DNA from 3 places in the Bradyrhizobium sp. Leo78 genome. Region 2 is predicted to be linked to each of the others. Evidence: predicted binding sites of a transcription regulator. Region 2 holds the regulator's gene; each other region holds the start of a gene.
The links. The regulator LexA, encoded in region 2, represses DNA repair genes until DNA is damaged. The targets are predictions, from matches to a motif close to TGTTCNNNNTGTGTTCNG.
Positions count from the first base shown of each region.

Region 1 (6,675 bases), on a different contig from region 2:
CGACGTCCTCGTCCGCGACGCGGCGGAAACCGAAGCGGTCGGCAACATCGTTTACGTTGCGCAGGAACCAGGGAAAGCTGTCTGCAAGCGTGCCGTCGAGGTCGAAGATGACAAGGGAGTAGGGCATTCGGCGGGAGAAGAGATAGCACGCGCCGAGACAATTGCGAAATTAACAAATGGAAAAGCAGTCGCAAAGCTGCGATCGGCATTGGCTGTTGTCGCATGCCGCCAGATGGCAGTTGCACTAACGTCGCTCGGCTTCGGCCTCCTGTTCGAGTTGCAGGATATGGGCCCGCAGCGCATCGAACCTGGCTTCCGTGGCGTCGCTGAATAGCGGATCCTTGTGGGGGGACAAGGCTGACGCGATTTCGGTCCAATCCTCGGACTGCAATGCCTTCAGCGCGGCCGGAAAGAAATCACGATCTTCCATCCTGATATGACGCCGCTCATGCTCCAGGAAATCGCGAACGATGCGGTCCACGTCCTGACGAAGGAACTCGCGATCGGCAAGCACGCCGTCGACGGCTTTGGCGACGCGGTGCAAACGCTTGGCGCCTTCCCGGTGCTCATGCGCGAGATCGCCGATCTTCTCCACGGCGGCGGGATCGCGAATTTTCAGCTTGGCGAAGACGCGGTCTTCCTGAGCGTGGTGGTACATCTCAGTATAGACTTCGAAATAGGCGATGATGGCGCGGATGACCTCGTAGTCCGGTCGGCCCGAGCGATCGAAAATATCCAGCTCGTGCTCGAGGACGGCAAGCAGCCGTTCAATGTTGCGGTGCTCTTGGCTTAGCAGCTCGATGATCATTGCGGTGATCCACAAGGGGGTGAACCATCGCAGAAAAGTAGACGCTCAAATCATCGTGGCATTGCGTTAGATCAAGGTCGGAACCGATTTGCACCGGAACGCGTCCGAAGCGTCGGAAAATCCTCACTCCGCTGCTTCGCTCGCGCTGCTCTTGCGTGGCTTGCTGTTCGCCTTCTTCAGCACCGGCGCCAGGAATTTGCCGGTGTAGCTCCGCGGCGCTTTCGCGATATCCTCCGGCGGACCCCAGGCGACGATTTCGCCGCCGCCGTCGCCGCCTTCGGGGCCGAGGTCGATCACCCAGTCGGCGGTCTTGATGACTTCGAGGTTGTGCTCGATCACGACGACCGTGTTGCCCTGGGCGACCAGCTCGTGCAGCACCTCCAGCAGTTTTGCGACGTCGTGGAAGTGCAGGCCGGTGGTCGGCTCGTCAAGGATGTAGAGCGTGCGGCCGGTGGCGCGCTTTGACAGCTCCTTTGCCAATTTGACGCGCTGGGCTTCGCCGCCCGAGAGCGTGGTCGCTTGCTGGCCGACATGGATGTAGTCGAGGCCGACGCGGTGCAGGGTCTGGAAGGTTTCGCGCACGCGCGGCACCGCCTTGAAGAAGTCGGCGGCTTCTTCCACGGTCATGTCGAGCACGTCGGCGATCGACTTGCCCTTGAACAGCACCTCCAGCGTCTCGCGGTTGTAGCGCTTGCCTTTGCAGACATCGCAGGTGACGTAGACGTCCGGCAGGAAGTGCATCTCGATCTTGATGACGCCGTCGCCCTGGCAGGCCTCGCAGCGGCCGCCCTTGACGTTGAAGGAGAAGCGGCCGGGCTCGTAGCCGCGTGCCTTGGCCTCGGGCAGGCCGGCGAACCATTCGCGGATCGGCGTGAAGGCGCCGGTATAGGTCGCGGGGTTCGAGCGCGGGGTGCGGCCGATCGGCGACTGGTCGATGTCGATGATCTTGTCGATATGCTCCAAGCCCTCGATGCGGTCGTGCGGCGCGGCGGCTTCGCTGGCATTGTTGAGCTTGCGCGCGATCGCCTTGTAGAGCGTGTCGATCAGGAGCGTCGACTTGCCGCCGCCGGAGACGCCGGTGATGCAGGTGAACAGCCCCAGCGGAATCTCCGCCGTGACGTTCTTCAGGTTGTTGCCGCGGGCGTTGACGACCTTGATGGTGCGGCGATGGTTTGGCGGCCGCCGGTCGGAGATCGGCACCGAAAGCTCGCCGGTGAGATATTTGCCGGTCAGCGATTTCGGATTGCGCATGATCTCGGCGGGCGTGCCTTGCGCGACGATATGCCCGCCATGCATGCCGGCGCCGGGGCCGATGTCGAGCACGTAGTCGGCGAGGCGAATGGCGTCCTCGTCATGTTCGACCACGACCACGGTGTTGCCGAGGTCGCGCAGCCGCTTCAGCGTATCCAGGAGCCGCGCATTGTCGCGCTGGTGCAGGCCGATCGAGGGCTCGTCCAGCACATAGAGCACGCCTGTCAGCCCCGAGCCGATCTGGGACGCGAGTCGGATGCGCTGGCTTTCGCCGCCGGACAATGTGCCGGAGGAGCGGGACAGCGTGAGATAGTTGAGGCCGACGTCGAGCAGGAAGGTCAGTCGCTCGCGGATTTCCTTCAGCACGCGCGCGGCGATCTCGTTCTGCTGCGTGTTCAGCGCTTCCGGCACGGTCTCGAACCACTCGCCGGCGCGCTTCACCGACAGGTCGGCGATCTCGCCGATATGCTTGCCGCCGATCTTGACGCACAGCGCTTCCGGCTTGAGGCGATAGCCACTGCAGGCGGCGCAAGGAATGTCGGTGAAATATTTCGCCAGCTCCTCGCGCGCCCACTCGCTCTCGGTCTCGCGGTAGCGGCGGTTGATGTTGGTGATCACGCCCTCGAACGGCTTCTTGGTGTCGTAGGAGCGGACGCCGTCCTCATAGGAGAACTTGATCTCGTCGTCGCCGGAGCCGTGCAGGATGGCGTTCTGCGTCTTCTTCGCCAGGTCCTTCCACTTGGTGTCGAGCGTGAACTTGTAGTGCTTGCCGAGCGCGGTCAGCGTCTGCAGGTAATAGGGCGAGGAGGACTTGGCCCACGGCGCGATCGCGCCCTTGCGCAGGGACAGATCCTTGTCGGGAATGACGAGGTCCTCGTCGACATGCTGCTCGATGCCGAGGCCGCCGCAGGCGGGGCAGGCGCCATAGGGATTGTTGAACGAGAACAGCCGCGGCTCGATCTCGGGGATGGTGAAGCCGGAGACCGGGCAGGCGAACTTTTCCGAGAACAGGATGCGTTCCGGTCCGCTCTTGTCGTGGATCTTTGCGGTCTTCTTCTTTTCTTCGGCGGGAGCTGCCGCCGGGGCGTCGGCGAATTCGATCACCGCAAGGCCCTCGGCAAGCTTGAGCGCGGTCTCAAAGCTCTCCGCGAGACGCTGACCGATGTCGGGGCGCACCACGATGCGGTCGACGACGACGTCGATGTCGTGCGGAAACTTCTTGTCGAGGCTCGGCGCTTCGGCGAGCTCATGGAAGGTGCCGTCGATCTTGACGCGCTGAAAACCCTTCTTGAGATATTCGGCGAGCTCTTTCCGGTACTCGCCCTTGCGGCCGCGCACGACCGGCGCCAGCAGATAGAGGCGAGTGCCCTCGGGCAAGGCGAGCACGCGATCGACCATCTGCGAGACGGTCTGGCTCTCGATCGGCAATCCCGTGGCCGGCGAATAGGGCACGCCGACGCGGGCCCAGAGCAGGCGCATGTAGTCGTAGATCTCGGTGACAGTGCCGACGGTGGAGCGCGGGTTCTTCGAGGTGGTTTTCTGCTCGATCGAAATGGCGGGCGAGAGGCCGTCGATCTGGTCGACATCAGGCTTCTGCATCATCTCCAGGAACTGGCGGGCATAGGCCGACAGCGATTCGACATAGCGGCGCTGGCCCTCGGCATAGATGGTATCGAAGGCAAGCGAGGACTTGCCGGAGCCGGACAGGCCGGTGAAAACGACGAGCTTGTCGCGGGGAATCTCGACGTCGATGTTCTTGAGATTGTGCTCCCGCGCGCCGCGGATCGTGATGGCACGCGTTGAGGAGCCGGCGGTCGGTTGGCGCTTCGCCCTGAGCACTTCATCCATATCGGCATTTCCAGGCGCTTGTAAGCGCGCCACGTTATGGGCGCGCGTCGTCGGAAATCCCTACCACGGCGCCGATGGGGTGATGCCGGAACATAGGAAGAACGGGCGACGATTTCCAGTGCTCAGCACGAATCATCAACGATTTGTTTCTGATCGCATTTCCTGCGTGCAGCTTTGGCAGTAGCTGGCAGCAAGAGGGGCTCGCGCAAGCGGAGCTTCGCAGATGAGCGGCTCGGAACTAACGACACGCAAACAAAAAGGCCGGCACAAGGCCGGCCTTTTCTTAAGATTGATATCCGATCGCGAGATCAGTACCGTCCGATGATCGGAGCGCCGCCGAGGCCGAACTTGTAGTTCACGCGGACGGTGACGAGGTCGATGTCCTGCTTGATATTCTCGGTGGCGAAGAGGCTGCCGGCCGGGCCGGCGAAGCCATTGTTGATGAAATCGTAGGAGCGATTGCCCAGGAAGATGTGATTGTACTCGGCGCCGACCGACCAGTTCGGCGCAAAGCCGTACTCGATGCCAGCGCCAACCGAGGCTCCCCAGCGGGTGTCGTTGATGTCGTTGGTGATCGGGAAACCGGTGAAGGCGTCACGCACGCGGTAGCGATCGGCGACCACGGCCGCGCCGCCCTTGACGTAGAACAGCACATTGTTGGCAGCATAGCCGATCTGGCCGGTGATCAGGCCGAAGGCGTCGACCCTGGTCTCGTTGGTGTCGATGCCCGTCAGCAGGCTGACGTTGCTGCCCTTGAAGTCAGCCCAGTTGCCCTGACCTTCGACACCGAACACCCAGGTTCCGGTCTGCCAGCGATAGCCGATCTGACCACCAGCAGTGCCGCCGTCGGCGTTATGGGAGCCGTCACTGAAACCAAGGACGTCCCAGCGGTTGCGGCTCGTTCCCCAGCCGCCGTTGCCGCCGATATAGAACCCGGTCCAGTCGTAGACGACGGCGACGGGCGCCGGCGGAGCCTTGACATAAGGGCGCGCGGCAAGATCGGCAGCCGAGGCGGGCGCAGCCAGCGCAACCAAGGCAACCGTTCCAAGCAAAAACTTCTTCATCGTAGCTCTCCAGCCTTTGTTCGCTTCAATTTGGTCCCGAAGCGTTACGGTATTAAAGACGCGAGCGCCGCGCCGTCGTTTTAGGCATATACTCCGATTCAACCGGAAATACCGTCGCCGAAACGCAACACTTCCCGGCGAAGTAGCGGGAACATAAGTTAATGATTTTCTTGATGTTTTATGGAACCCGAGGGTCGATTTCGGGTTCCATCCTGTCTGCACCAAATTTAGGCCACAATGTCACCACGATTACGTCAAGTTGCATGGAACAAAACTGGAACAATGGCGCGGCTGGTGCTATATGTGGATAACCGCGTAATGGACGGGGAATGGCTGCGCCCGACGGTGTCGGCGAGCGTATAGGTCCGTCAGCAATGTAAGATGTGGTTAGCGAAGACTGAATGTGGCCGCCGTGTAACCGGCCGGCCCAGCGATTGAGTGGAGAGCGGCGATGGCGGGAAGCGTAAATAAGGTCATTCTGGTGGGCAATCTCGGCAAGGACCCAGAAATCCGGCGGACCCAGGACGGCCGTCCGATCGCCAATCTGAGCGTCGCGACCTCCGAGACCTGGCGCGACCGGGCCACCGGCGAGCGCAAGGAAAAGACCGAGTGGCACCGTGTCGTCATCTTCAATGAAGGGCTCGCCAAGGTCGCCGAGCAATACCTGAAGAAGGGCGCCAAGGTTTACGTCGAGGGCCAGCTCCAGACCCGGAAATGGACCGATCAGAGCGGGGTCGAGAAATATTCGACCGAAGTGGTGCTGCAGGGCTTCAACTCCAACCTCACGATGCTGGACGGCAGGGGCGGCGGTGGCGGCAGCTTCTCCGACGACATGGGCAGCGGTGGCGGCGATTTCGGCGTCAGCGGCCCCTCGAGTTCCGCGCCACGCCGCGCCGTGCCGGCCGGCGCCCGCAACAACAACGACATGGACGACGATATCCCGTTCTGATCGAGCGGTACGTTGCCGGAAAGATCGCGTGAGGATGAAAATCTCCCTCGCGCGATACAGCTTGCGTCGAACTTATCCTCTTCAATGACTGCAGGATATCAGCGTCAAGCGATTGATATGGCTTGATGTGCCGCGGCCGGGTTGCTTGTGGCTCCGGTTAATGTGAATTCTGAGGAAATCGATCTAACCGACAGGGCGGGGCGATGCGGGCGCCGCCAACGGCCCGCGGGCGGTTTCCTGACCTCGGAGGGCGCCTTGCCGCACGCCGCTGGGGTGTTCCCGCGGCGCGCCGGTCGACCCCGTAAGTCTATGAAAAAACGAAGGGAAAAACCGGTCGCCGAGGCCGTTCCGGGGTGGTGGTCGGGCCCCCGATACGCTATATGATTCTGCAGTAGAACCGACCCGGATTCCCCCTTTGTCAGAACCTGAAGACGACAAGCCCGGCGAGCCGTCGGGGCCCTCCGACATTCGTCCCGTTTCCATCCTCGACGAGATGAAGAAGTCCTACCTCGACTACGCCATGAGCGTGATCGTGGCGCGGGCGCTCCCCGATGCGCGTGACGGGCTCAAGCCGGTCCACCGCCGCATCCTGTATTCGATGTACGACCAGGGGCATACGCCGGACAAGAAGTACGTCAAGTCCGCGCGCGTGGTCGGCGACGTCATCGGTAAGTATCACCCGCACGGCGACCAGTCGATTTACGACGCCATGGTGCGCATGGCGCAGGATTTTTCGATGCGCGTGCCGCTCATCG
Region 1 is NZ_JCAMOT010000024.1:29,925-36,599, reverse strand. It holds gene AC5ZG1_RS26890 (HAD-IA family hydrolase) at 1-127, opposite strand, end outside; gene AC5ZG1_RS26885 (hemerythrin domain-containing protein) at 245-808, opposite strand; gene uvrA (excinuclease ABC subunit UvrA) at 932-3,907, opposite strand; gene AC5ZG1_RS26875 (outer membrane protein) at 4,216-4,971, opposite strand; gene AC5ZG1_RS26870 (single-stranded DNA-binding protein) at 5,423-5,920, shown strand; gene gyrA (DNA gyrase subunit A) at 6,336-6,675, shown strand, end outside.
Region 1: the regulator LexA is predicted to act here: its motif matches at 5,236-5,253, upstream of AC5ZG1_RS26870 (single-stranded DNA-binding protein).

Region 2 (6,675 bases):
AACTTGACCGACAGAACGGCGGCCAGGCTGCCAAAGATATAGAAGTCATACCATTCGATGATGTTTCCGACCGACGCGGCAACGATCACCCGGCGAAAATCGCTCGGTACTTGAATTGCCATGTGCTGCTCCTTCGGTTCAAAGGCTTCTCCTCGCGTTTTTCAGCGCTCTGTTCGCTCGCGGAGTGCGCGTGATGCGTGACGCTACAGGCCTGATTTGCGAGTTGCGTCCGCAACGCCGGTCTCAGGGAAGCCTTGAACCACCTGAGAAGGGCTCCAGCGGTCTTCGAACCGCGAGCCACCACTGCCTCTTTCCCATCTGTCCGGGTGGAGGCGTGAGAGTAGTCTAATCCTCAATGGGACTGTGGCCTTATGAGACTTTCGGCTCAATCGGGCTTGGAGCGCTAAGATCGGAAACGCGCCGGCAGGGCGTTCTTTCCTCCGTATTCCGCATCTGTTCCGCTATCCCGCGGATACCCGGTTCCGGTAGCTTTGTTGAAGCAGGAATACTCCAGGGCGCAGGATGTCGGACGAGGGCAGGACGCCGGGCGGCAGGCGCGGCTATGCCGGCACCTGGCCGCCCCGCGAGGCGGTGGCGCCGGCGGGTGGTTATGCCCCGATCGGCGTCGGCGCCTGGCCGCCAATCGTCGAGACGTTGCGCCAGTGGGTCCGGGCGGAAGCGGGCGCCGGACGGCTTCTGCCCTGGGTGCCGGTCGCGTTCGGCTGCGGCATCGCGCTTTACTTCGCCGCCGACCATGAGCCAGTGCTGTCGGTCGCGGCCATCGTCGCCATCGCGCTATGCGCTGTCGCGTTCCTGCTCAGGCGGCGGCAGGCGTTCGCTGCCGCCGTCATCATTGCCGCCGTTGCGGCGGGTTTTGCGGTTGCCACCTGGCGCACCGCGCGGGTCGCACATGGCGTGCTGGCGCGGCCGATGTTTTCGGTGTCGCTCACCGGATTTGTCGAGACACGTGACATCCGCGAGCGTACCGACCGTTTCGTGCTGCGCGTCGCGAGCATCGAAAGCCAGCGCGGCGCGCCGAAGCTCGAGCGTGTCAGGCTGTCGGTGAAGAAGGGCACTGCCCCTGACGTCGGCAGCTTCGTCGAATTGAAGGCACGGCTGCAGCCGCCGCTCGCTCCCTTACGGCCCGGCAGCTACGATTTCAGCCGCGATCTCTATTTCCAGGGCATCGGCGCCTCCGGTTTCGTACTCGGCGCGATCAAGACGACGGCGTCGCCGGAAGGCCGCGGATTTGCGCTGCGCTATGCGGCGTTCATGCAAGGCATGCGCGATGCGATCGATGCGCGGATCCGCAACGTGCTCGAAGGCGACAATCGCGCGATCGCGACCGCACTCCTGACCGGCCGGCGCGATGCGATCTCCGAGCCGGTGAATGATGCGATGTTCATCTCGGGGCTCGGCCACGTGCTCTCGATCTCGGGCTATCACATGGCGGTGGTCGCGGGCGTGGTCTTCTTCGCAGTCCGCGCCTTGCTCGCACTGTTCCCGGTGCTCACTGTAGGCTTTCCGATCAAGAAATGGTCCGCCGCCGCGGCGCTGGTCGCTGCCGCCTTCTATCTGCTGCTGTCGGGAGCGGAGGTCGCGACCCAGAGATCGTTCTTCATGACGGCAGTGGTGCTGATCGCCGTCATGGTCGACCGCCGCGCGGTGACGTTCCGGACGCTCGCCGTCGCGGCCATGATCGTGCTCGCGATCGCACCGGAAGCGCTGGTTCATCCGAGCTTTCAAATGTCGTTTGCGGCCACCCTCGGGCTGGTGGCGCTGGTGCAGATTGGCATGCCGCATCTGTTTGCCGCGCCCGATCATTCCGCGACCGCGCGGATCGCGCTGTGGGGCGGGCGCGAGATTGCGATGCTGCTGCTGGCCTCGCTGGTAGCGGGGCTGGCGACCACGCCCTATGCCGCCTTTCACTTCCATCGGGTGGCGCCCTTCGGCGTGCTTGCCAATCTGGCGGCGATGCCGGTGGTGTCGGCGCTGGTGATGCCGGCCGGGCTCCTCGGCTTGCTGGCGATGCCGTTCGGTTTCGACGGCGTGTTCTGGGCGATCATGGGCAGCGGCATCGACTGGATGATCGTGGTTGCGCAATGGGTCGCCGCGCTGCCGGGCGCAGTCGGCCACGTCAGTGCGTTCGGGATCGGCCCGCTGATCGCCGCGAGCCTGGGCGTCATCCTGCTCGGGCTGTTGCGCACGCCGCTGCGCTTCGCCGGCGCGGCGGTGCTTCTCATTGCGGTGGTCTGGGCGGTGAGGGCGCCGCAACCCGACATCCTGATTTCCGGCGACGGCCGCAATGTCGCCGTCCGCGGCGGTGACGGGCGGTTGCACCTGATGCGGACCGCGAAGGACGCGTTTCTCGCCAAGGAGTGGCTTGCCGCGGATGCCGATGCCCGCACTGCAAGCGACCCGTCGCTCACGGAGGGCGTGTCCTGCGATGAGAGCGGCTGCGTGACCTCTGTGGCCGGTGGCGCGTTCGTTGCGCTCACGCGGCGATCCGAGGCGCTCGCGGACGATTGCGAACGGGCGGTGCTGATCGTGACCGCACGGCCGGTGCCACAAGGCTGTGCGGCGGCGGTCATCGATGCCGAGCGGCTGCGGCGGCAGGGCGGGCTGGCGCTGCGGCGGAACCGGAACGACTTCGTCATCGATGCGGTCAAGCCCGCCGGCCTCGACCGGCCGTGGTCGCCTGCGGTGTCAGGCGAAGGCGAACCCGAGACCACGATCCGGATCCAAGGGGCACCCGCGCCGCGCGCCATCGATGCGACCCCGTCCGAGTCCGACCTGCAGCCGGAAGACTGAGCGCCCCCGTCAATCTCCACCGGCGCTGGCCGGCAGCTCGAAGGCGCCGAGCCGAAATTCGTCCGGACCGCCCGAATGCGACGGCACTTGCACGAGCGTGAAGCTCGCATCCGGAAATCGCTCCCAGATCGCGAGATCTTCCGCTGCGACGGTGAGCCAGCCGAACCTGAACATGTATCGGCCGGGCTGGGCCACCCGTCCGGCTTTTTGCCATGTGATCTTGGTGACCACCGATCATGCCCCTTGCGAGTAGTTCAACAAAAAACCGCATGCGCCCCCGGATGGCCTCCGGGGCCGCTCGAAATACTTTGTTTTTCACCCGCGGCAACGTCCCGCCGGCCGAGACCGGCGGCGCACGCTGCCCGAAGCTCTCAGCCGATGAACAGCGGGTTCGGCGCGGGGCGCTGGTCGACCGCCTTCGGTGCCGGCTCTGCAACATGATGCGTCACTGGCAATTGCAGCACGGTCGCCCGCTGCCCTTCGCAGAGCTGGGTCACCAGCACATGGCTGCCATCGGGGAATTCGATCGCGTCGTGATGACGATCCCGAATATGCGCATCGATCTGGTTGAACTTGCCGACACGGAAGCCGGTCGTCTTGGTCCAGATCCAGCGATTGTCGTAGCGGACGTTATCGGCGAACGCGAGTTCGGTTCCGGGAAGCATGCAGACTGCGACCGTCGGATCGCTTTCCGAAGCGAAGCCGCGGGTCGAAGTGCCGCGGAAGGTGGTGGTGATAAGCGTCTCTCCAACTTGGGCGGGACGCGTCGCCACGGCATGCAGGCTATAGTCACACATCGGATTGCTCCTCATTCGAGATAGCCGACCCGTGCCTGGGAAGAGGCGCAGGCCTCTATCAGAGTGGACGATAACTTATAAGCCTCTGCTCCGTTCTTGGCATTTGTACGGCCCGCGCCCTCTAGCCGTTCACAAACACGATAGGAGGCGCTGCCGCACATCTCCTTGCATCGAGAGTGCCCCGGCGAACTTACCGGGGCTCTTATTCTAATCACTCTAAATCGTTCTTGTCAGTGTCCTTGAGGGCAGATCACCCACCAAAGTACCAGACGAGCTGCTGCGTCCTCGTCGGCTCAGTACTTGCGATAAAGCCCGATCAGCTTGCCCTGGATCCGCACCCGGTTCGGCGGCAGGATGCGGACTTCGTAGGCCGCATTGGCAGGCTCAAGCGCGATTGACGCGCCGCGGCGACGGAAGCGCTTCAGCGTCGCTTCCTCCTCATCGATCAGCGCCACCACGATGTCGCCGGTGTTGGCGGTGTCGTTACGCTGGATCAGCGCCATGTCGCCGTCGAGGATGCCGGCCTCGACCATGGAATCGCCGCGCACCTCGAGCGCATAATGCTCGCCGGAGCCGAGCATGTCGGGCGGCACGCTGATGGTGTGGCTGCGGGTCTGCAGCGCCTCGATCGGCGTACCCGCCGCGATCCGGCCCATCACGGGAACGGCGACGGGACGGTTGCCATCGTCTTCGGCCACGGCCGCGCTGGTCGTGCGCTTGCCGAGCGTGCCCTCGATGACGCTCGGCGTGAAGCCGCGGCGGCCGTTGCCGGCAGCGGAGAGCTCAGGCAGTTTGATCACCTCGATCGCGCGGGCGCGGTTCGGCAGGCGGCGGATGAAGCCCCGTTCCTCCAGCGCCGTGATCAGGCGGTGGATGCCGGACTTCGAGCGCAGGTCGAGCGCGTCCTTCATCTCGTCGAAGGAAGGAGGCACGCCGGCCTCTTTCAGCCGTTCGTTGATGAAACGCAGAAGTTCATACTGTTTGCGCGTAAGCATCGCGAGCATTCCCCCGGTTGGTAGCGTCGTTCGATCCGAGACTTGAGAAGAGCTGATCTCGGGAGTCACGCACTCCCATTCGTAGACAGCGAGTTTCGAAACAAATCATGAACGGACACTATATGTTCGATATGTGTTCCGCAACCACTTAATTTCTGGTGAACGCGATCAGAGATGCTCCGGTAGATGCTGGTCGCCGCGTCATTCAGGCAATCGGAGGATGTCGCAAGGCGCGCCTTTTGCTGCGGCTGGCGCGAATGGCGGACGGATCACAAGTGCCTGCGCCGCAGTGAGATTCCCAAGCAGCGAACTGTCTTGCTTGGTGACCGGCGTTGCGATCAGCGTGCCGTCGTCGCGCTCTTCGAGTAGCGCACGAAGATAATCTTCGCGCTGATCGTTGGCGGCGAGATCGCGGCCGAGCAGGGCGCTTTCCGTCACGTGATGAATCGCCGAGCGGCCGAGCAGGGCCCGAATCAACGGCACCAGGAACAGATAGGCGCAGACATAGGACGACACCGGATTGCCGGGCAGGCCGATCACTCGCATCGCGCCGAGCCGGCCATGCATCATCGGCTTGCCCGGCCGCATCGCGATCTTCCAGAACGCCATGGTCACGCCCTCGGCCTCAAGCGACGGCTTCACGAGGTCATGGTCGCCGACCGAGGCGCCGCCGGTGGTGATGAGGATGTCGGCGCCCGCGGCATGCGCGCGGCGGATGCCGTCAGTGGTGGCGGCAACCGTGTCGGCGGCGACCCCCAGATCGATCGCTTCAGCGCCTTCCGCACGCGCCATCGCCCGCAGCGCATAGCCGTTGGAATAGACGATCTGGCCTGGACCCGGAGAGGTGCCCGGCATCACGAGTTCGTCGCCGGTCGCGAGCACGGCGACCTTGGGTCGGCGCCGCACGGGGAGTTCCGGATAGTTCATCGACGCCGCCAGCGACAGCGCGCGGTCGGTCAGCCGGCTTCCGCGCCTGAGCAGCACGTCACCCTCGCGGAAATCGACGCCGGCGGGCCGGATATGCCGCCCGGCGACAGCGGCCTCGGTGATGGTGATGTGATCGCCATCGACCTGGGCGTCCTCCTGGATCACGACCGCATCGGCGCCGGCGGGAATGACGCCTCCGGTGAAGATCCGTGCCGCTTCCCGCGGACCAAGTTCCCGACCGAACGGCCGGCCCGCGGCGACTTCGCCGATCACCTTCAGCCGCGCGCTCAAGTCGGCGGCGTCGGCGGATCGCACCGCATAGCCATCCATCGCCGACATCGCGAGTGGCGGCTGAGTACGTTTTGCCGCGACGTCACGGGCAAGCGTGCGGTGATAGGCGGCATCGAGCGCGACCATCTCTTCCGGCAATGGTTCCGCGCCGGCGAGGACCGCGGCAAGCGCATCGGCGACCGGCATCAGTGCCACGGGCAACTCCTAAATTCCGAGCGCGACAAGCGCGTTCGTCACATCATCCGGCGATGTGACGTGAATGGCCGTGAGACCTATCGCCCGTGCGCCGCGAATGTTCTCGGCGGAATCGTCGAAGAACACGATGCGCGAAGCCGGCACGCCGATCGCCTTTATCACGTAATCATAGGCGTCCGCGTCAGGTTTCCGTAGCCCGATCGTCGAGGAGAAGAAGATCTGACGGAAGTGGCCGAGCACGTCCGAATAGGCTGTCGAGAAATGCTCGATATGAGGCGGATTGGTGTTCGAGAACGCATAAAGCGGCAGGCGCGTCTTGGCGCGCGCCAGGTGCTCGGCGATTCCCGGCATCTCGCCGGCGAAGATCGCGTTCCAGCCTTCCAGGAACTGGGCGTCGGAGATGCTGATGCCGAGCGACTGCCGCAGGCCTGCGAAGAAGGCGGCGTCATCGATCTTGCCAACCTCGTGATGTCTGTAACTCTCGTCCATGACAAAGCGGGTGGCGAGCTCGCCGGGCTCGCAGCCGGCATGGCCGGCCCAGGTGGTCATCACCTTGCCGAAATCGATATCGAGCACGACGCGGCCGAGGTCGAACAACAGGACATCGGCGGAGCCGGGGGAAAGGGACGGTTGGGTCATGGCGACGGTTGTGTACGAAA
Region 2 is NZ_JCAMOT010000014.1:398-7,072, reverse strand. It holds gene AC5ZG1_RS19025 (MFS transporter) at 1-122, opposite strand, end outside; gene AC5ZG1_RS19020 (ComEC/Rec2 family competence protein) at 523-2,811, shown strand; gene AC5ZG1_RS19015 (hypothetical protein) at 2,821-3,042, opposite strand; gene AC5ZG1_RS19010 (hypothetical protein) at 3,183-3,608, opposite strand; gene lexA (transcriptional repressor LexA) at 3,902-4,603, opposite strand; gene AC5ZG1_RS19000 (molybdopterin molybdotransferase MoeA) at 4,805-6,016, opposite strand; gene AC5ZG1_RS18995 (HAD-IA family hydrolase) at 6,026-6,655, opposite strand.

Region 3 (6,675 bases), on a different contig from region 2:
CATGCGCGGATGGCGTGCCGTCGCACTAGGCAATAATTGCCGGGCAGGCTATTGATTAACGGAACGGAAATTTTACGTCTGTTCCGCGTTTACACAGGTTAGGACTTAAGGGAAAACCGCCATGCGTTACGATGATTTCCGTCGCAGCGACGACATCGAGGATCGTCGCGACCAGGGTGGCGGCGGAGGCGGCGGCGGCGGCTTCGGCATCCCCATGGGCGGCGGCGGGCTCGGCATCGGCACCATCATCGTGCTCGGCCTGCTCGGCTACGCCTTCGGCATCGACCCGCGCATCCTGATCGGCGGCGCCGAAATCCTGACCGGCGGCGGACAGGCGCCGACCTACCAGACCGATCGCCGGACGGCGTCCGGCAAGACCGGCGCGCCGACCGACGAAATGGGCAGCATGATCTCCGGCATCCTGGGCGAGATCGACGATCGCTGGACCGAGATCTTCCAGGCCAATGGCCAGACCTTCACCGGTCCGAAGATCGTCTTGTTCCGCAACGCCACCAATGGCGGCCGCTGCGGCATGGCGCAGTCGGCGATGGGACCGTTCTACTGCCCGCCGGATAAGACCATCTATCTCGACACCGCCTTCTTCCGCGAGGTCGAGACGCGGTTCCGTGGCTGCTCGGGCAGCGCCTGCCAGTTCACCGCGGCCTATATCATCGCCCATGAGGCGGGCCATCACGTGCAGAACCTGCTCGGCATCATCCCACGCGTGACGCGGCTGCAACAGGCAGCCGACAGCAAGGCCGAGGCCAATGCGCTGCAGGTGAAGGTCGAGCTGCAGGCCGACTGCCTCTCCGGCGTCTGGGTCAACCGCGAGGAGAAGAAGCGGCCGGGCTTCCTCGAAGCCGGCGACATCGACGCGGCGCTCAAGACGGCAACCGCGATCGGCGACGATACGCTGCAGCGCCAGGCGACGGGCAGGGTGGTGCCGGACTCCTTCACCCACGGCTCGGCGCAGCAGCGGCGGCAATGGTTCATGACCGGCTACCAGCAAGGCACGGTGTCGGCCTGCAACACCTTTGGCCAAGGGGCGCTGTGAGATTTGGATAGCGATTGTCATGGCCTCCACAGATGAAACAAAGCCGTTCATTCCGCTCAACATCGCGGTGCTGACGATATCGGACACAAGGACGCTCGCCGACGACAAGTCCGGAACGACTCTGGCCGATCGCATCACGGCCGCCGGCCACAAGCTTGCGGCGCGCGAGATCGTCACCGACGACGTCGAGGCGATCCGCACGGTCGTGGCGCGCTGGATCGCTGACGCCGGCGTCGATGCGATCATCACCACTGGCGGCACCGGCTTCACCGGCCGGGATGTGACGCCGGAAGCGATCGAGCCGCTGTTCGAGAAACGGATGGACGGTTTCTCGATCGCCTTCCACATGCTGAGCCACGCCAAGATCGGCGTCTCGACGATCCAGAGCCGCGCCACCGCAGGCGTTGCGGGCGCGACCTACATCTTCTGCCTGCCCGGCTCGCCCGGCGCCTGCCGCGATGGCTGGGACGGGATTCTGGCGGCGCAGCTCGACTACCGCACGCGCCCCTGCAATTTCGTCGAGATCATGCCGCGGCTGGATGAGCATTTGCGCCGGCCGAAGGCGCAAGGCGCAACTGTTTAGGTTCACCACGGCCGTCATTCCGGGGCGCGACGAAGTCGCGAGCTATGATGTGCAATTGCACATCAGAGAATCCATTGAGCCGGTTGCGCAGGCGGCAAAATGGATTCCGGGTTCGCGCTGACGCGCGCCCCGGAATGACGCTGGTGGCAACATCAACGCTTGTGAATGACCTTCATCAGCCAATCCCACGACGCGCGCATCATATCGCGATAAGCCTCGGCACGAAGCGCGTGCGCTCGCTTGATATAGAAGGCAAGCAGCTCCGGCGTGATGCGCCGCGCGGGATCGCGGCGCGTCAACTTCACAGCGCCCGCTCCCAGGTTTCGCCGACGAGGTCCTGCCCAAAGCTGCGATGCGGCTCGCTTTTCACCAGCACGAAGCCTGCGTCCTGGTAGATCTTTCGCGCGGCGATCAGGATGCTCTGGGTCCAGAGTGTGATCTTGCGGTAGCCGCAGGCCCTGGCGAAGCTGATGCATTCGCCAACCAGCCGCTTGCCGAGCCCCTGGCCGCGTCCGGCAGGGTCGATCAAGAGCAGCCTGAGCTTGGCGATGTCGTCGGAATGCCTGACCAGGAACACCGAGCCGACCGGCGCACCTTCGAGATCGGCGATCCAGCAGCGTTCGCGCGAGGCGTCGAACGAGGTCAGGAATTTTGCGACGATCTCGGCGACCAGCGCCTCGAAGGATGAATCGAAGCCGTATTCGCTGGCGTAGAGCGCGCCATGGCTCTGCGCCACCCAGCCCATATCGCCTGGCCGCGGATCGCGCAGCACCGCGCGCGACGGCTGGGTCTCGCCGAGCAGCCGCTCGATCGTGCCCATTGCTCCGGTCAGGCGGACGCGATCGTCCGGCTGAAGCCGTGTCAGCATCGCCGCCACCTCGTCATGCGAGGTGCGGTTGATCCTGGTAAAGGTCTGCCGCCCCTTTGCGGTGAGGCCGAGCTGGTATTGCCGGCGGTCGGAGGCGAGCGGGCGTCGGGTCAAAAGCCCGTCCTCGTCGAATTTCTGCAGGATGCGGCTGAGATAGCCGGGATCGAGCCCGAGCTCGGTCCCGATCTCCTTTGCCGATATCTCCTCGCGATGGGCCAGCTCATAAAGCACCCGCGCCTCGCTGAGCGAGAACGGGCTTTTCAATAAATGCTGGTCGAGGACGCCGAGCTTGCGGGTGTAGAAGCGATTGAACGCCCGCACCGCGGCGATTTGGGTTTCGGAATCCGGCTCTGACATAGGGGCACCTCAATAGTTGCCATTGTCAAATAATTATTTGACTTTGGCAAGTATCAGGCGCTGTCGTTCCGGCGCGCGAAGCGCGAGCTCTGATGTGCAATTGCACATCAGAGAATCCATTTACCCACTTGGCTTGCGGCCCGATGGATCCCGGGCCTGCGCCTTTGGCGCATCCCGGAATGACTAGGGAAGCGTAAGGAACTACGCCACGATGATCCGGCTGCGCAGCATGGTGCGGGAGGAGCGGCCGAGCTGCCGCAATAGTCGCGCCTCGGAGCGGGGGGCATCCGGGCGGTAGCCGCCGAGCTGCTCATAGTGATCGCGCGCGATCAGGAGGCCCTGTTCGGCAGTCGGGCCGGTCAGCATGCGGGCGACGAACTTGAAGCTGTCGCGCAGGCGTGCGTCGGCATAGGGCGAGCGGGCGTAGCGGAAGATGCCGGCGCGCGGCCGGCCGCTCATCGCGACGCCCTGGATGAACTGGGCGGTCTCCTCGATCCAGCCGCTGTCGAGTACGGCGCCGGCATGCAGGAACATCAGCCAGGGCGAGCGCGCCTGACGGGCGCCGGCCGCCAGCGCTGCGGCGCGACTGCCGTCGAAGGCCATGAAGCGGCAGCCGGCGACATCGGCGACGCGCTCGATCACGTCGGTCTTGGCGCCGTCCTTGGCGCGATCGACCAGCAGTACCTCTTTCACGACCCCGGCCGCGGCGCCCGGAACCAGCGCCGCAAGAGTCGCGACCGCGGTCCGCTCGTCGCCTTCAGTCGGAATAATCACGCTCAGCATCAACAGCGGCTTCGTTGGCTCAAAACAGGTGGAAAGCTCAAAATTGTTATCACCTTGTCACAATCAAAACAGCCGTAAGGGTGCAGTTTTTTGCGGCAGCGCCTCTGTGGAATTTCGCGAATGTGTTCTTGATTTGTTCTTACGACGTGCTAGCTTCAGAGCATGAGCCGAGCATCCTCTCATGCCCTCAAGCACCCGCCGGTGACGGCGCCCTCCACACCGGCGGGTGCGCCCTCCGCGTTTCCCGAACTCGCGGTCGCGATCGAGCGCGAACGGCGGCGCGGCCGCGGCGCGCAATCCAATGCCAGCGGCCGTTACGAGGCCGAGGCGCGCGTTACGTTCGACGACGGCTGGCAGAGCCTGGAAGACCTGCCGCCGTTCAAGACCACTGTCTCGCTCGACACCTCGCGCAAGGTGATCGCGCGCAACGACTCGCCCGATATCGGCTTCGACCGCTCGATCAATCCGTACCGAGGTTGCGAGCATGGCTGCGTCTACTGCTTCGCGCGGCCAACCCATGCCTATCTCGGCCTGTCGCCAGGACTGGATTTCGAATCGAAGCTTTTGGCAAAACCTGATGCGCCGGCGCTGCTCGAGAAGGAGCTCGCCGCGCCGGGCTATGAGCCGCGCATGATCGCGATCGGTACCAACACCGATCCGTACCAGCCGATCGAGCGCGAACACAAGATCATGCGCGGCATCCTCGAAACCCTGGAGCGCGCCGGCCATCCGGTCGGCATCGTCACCAAATCGGCGCTGGTCGTGCGCGACATCGACATCCTGCAGCGGATGGCGAAGCGCAACCTGGTCAAGGTCGCGCTGTCGGTGACGACGCTCGATGCCAAATTGGCGCGCACCATGGAGCCCCGCGCCTCGACGCCGCCGAAGCGGCTGGAGGCGATCAAGCGACTTTCGGATGCCGGCATCCCCACCACCGTAATGGTGGCGCCCGTGATCCCCGCGCTGAACGATTCGGAGATCGAGCGCATCCTCGATGCGGCGGCGCATGCCGGCGCCAAGGAAGCAAGTTACGTGCTGCTGCGGCTGCCGCTGGAAGTGCGCGACCTGTTCCGGGAATGGCTGCTCGCGAACTACCCGGATCGCTACCGTCACGTCTTCACCCTGATCCGCGATATGCGCGGCGGGCGCGACTACGACTCGCAGTGGGGGACGCGGATGAAGGGCACCGGGCCGATGGCCTGGATGATCGGCCGCAGGTTCGAGATCGCCTGCGAGAAGCTCGGCCTGAACAAGCGCCGCTCGAAGCTGACGACCGACCATTTCGTCAAGCCCAAGCAGAGCGGCGAGCAATTGAGCCTATTCTGAACACCTCCATTGAATAATGGGGACGAGGGCCGGGTTCCCGGTTGCGCGGCGGCGGCTGCTTCAGCACAGTCGCGCCCATGAGTCGGGACAAGTCTGAGAAGAAAAAGCCGGTCAAACCGGCAAAGGGCGTGATCGCGGTGACGCCGCCGAGCTTTCGGCGCGAGCGCGCGCTGATCAAGCGCGGGGTGTGGCCGATTGCCGGCTGCGACGAGGCCGGACGTGGCCCGCTGGCAGGTCCCGTGGTGGCCGCGGCCGTGGTGCTCGACCCGAAGCGGATCCCGAAAGGCATCGACGATTCGAAGCGGCTGACGGCAGAACGGCGCGAAGAGCTGTTTGAGCAGATCTGCGCGACGTCGGCGTTTGCGGTGGCTTTCGCTTCGCCGGCGCGAATCGATCGCGACAATATCCTGCGCGCCTCGCTCTGGGCGTTGGCGCGCGCCGTGCAGGCGCTGCCGGAGGCACCCAAGCATGTCTTCGTCGACGGCCGCGACAAGGTCGCCGTGACTTGCGACTGTGAGGCCGTGATCGGCGGTGACGGCATCGTGATGTCGATCGCAGCCGCTTCCATCATCGCCAAGGTGACGCGGGATCGGCTGATGTGCGCGCTGGCGCTGGATTGTCCCGGTTATGGCTTTGAACAGCACAAGGGCTATGCGGTGCCGGAACATCTGCAGGCGCTGGATCGCCTGGGCCCGAGCGCGCATCACCGCAGCTTCTTCGCGCCCGTGATCGCCGCGCGGCAGAAGCATTTTCCGGAAACGATCGAGCCCGATCTCTTCACGGTGGACCCGACCATCGAGGCCGAGGCGACGGCTGCCTAGCCCCGTTGCCTCCATCGCTGCGGCCCTTTATCAAACCTCCGGATCGATTGAAGCCGCATTCGAGGCTGGTTCTGGGCATTTTGGGCGCATGCGTTTCACCTCCCTGGTCGTCGAACTGATCCGCGCCCGGCCGCGGCTCGTGGTCTGGATCGTGGTGCTGGCGCAGGCCGCGCTGTGGCTGCTGGTGCCGCTGTTGATCTATCGCAGCCCGCCCGGCGATGTCGCGACCGTGCTCGCCTTCGGCCGCGAATACCAGGTCGGCACCGATCTCGGCCCGCCGCTCGCCTTCTGGCTCGCCGACATCGCGTTCCGCGCCGCCGGCAATCACGTCTTCGGCATCTATCTGTTGGCGCAGATTTGCGCAATCGCGACCTTCGTGAGCCTCTATCACCTTGGCCGCGCCATCATCGGCGGACAGCAGGCGGTCCTCGCCGTGCTGCTCACGATGACGGTCACTGCGTTCTCTTCGCCCGGCCTCGAGTTCGGCCCGCTGGTGCTGGCGCGGCCGCTCTGGGCGCTGTTGCTGCTGCATTCCTGGCAATTGTTCGGCCAGAACCGGCGCAGCGCCTGGTTCGCGTGGTCGATCGATTGCGGCCTGTTGCTGCTGACGACACCGGTGGCGATCGGGATGATCCTGCTGGTCCTGGCCTTTGCGCTGGCGACTGCGCGCGGACGCCGCACGCTGGCCTCGCTTGATCCGCTGTTTGCGCTGCTCGTGGTGATCGTGCTCGCGCTGCCTTACTTGATCTGGCTGATGCGCTCGGATGTTGTGACGCTGCCACCGCTGCCTGATGTCGCGGATTTGCGCGCGCGGGTGACGCGCTCCGGGGTCCTGCTCGGCGGCTTGGTGGTGTCGATGGCCGGCATCGCGCTGCTCCTCGTC
Region 3 is NZ_JCAMOT010000006.1:307,782-314,456, reverse strand. It holds gene ypfJ (KPN_02809 family neutral zinc metallopeptidase) at 122-1,054, shown strand; gene moaB (molybdenum cofactor biosynthesis protein B) at 1,074-1,637, shown strand; gene AC5ZG1_RS10910 (RSP_7527 family protein) at 1,790-1,936, opposite strand; gene AC5ZG1_RS10905 (bifunctional helix-turn-helix transcriptional regulator/GNAT family N-acetyltransferase) at 1,939-2,862, opposite strand; gene AC5ZG1_RS10900 (glycosyltransferase) at 3,064-3,645, opposite strand; gene AC5ZG1_RS10895 (PA0069 family radical SAM protein) at 3,808-4,971, shown strand; gene rnhB (ribonuclease HII) at 5,049-5,792, shown strand; gene AC5ZG1_RS10885 (glycosyltransferase family 39 protein) at 5,881-6,675, shown strand, end outside.
Region 3: the regulator LexA is predicted to act here: its motif matches at 3,769-3,786, upstream of AC5ZG1_RS10895 (PA0069 family radical SAM protein).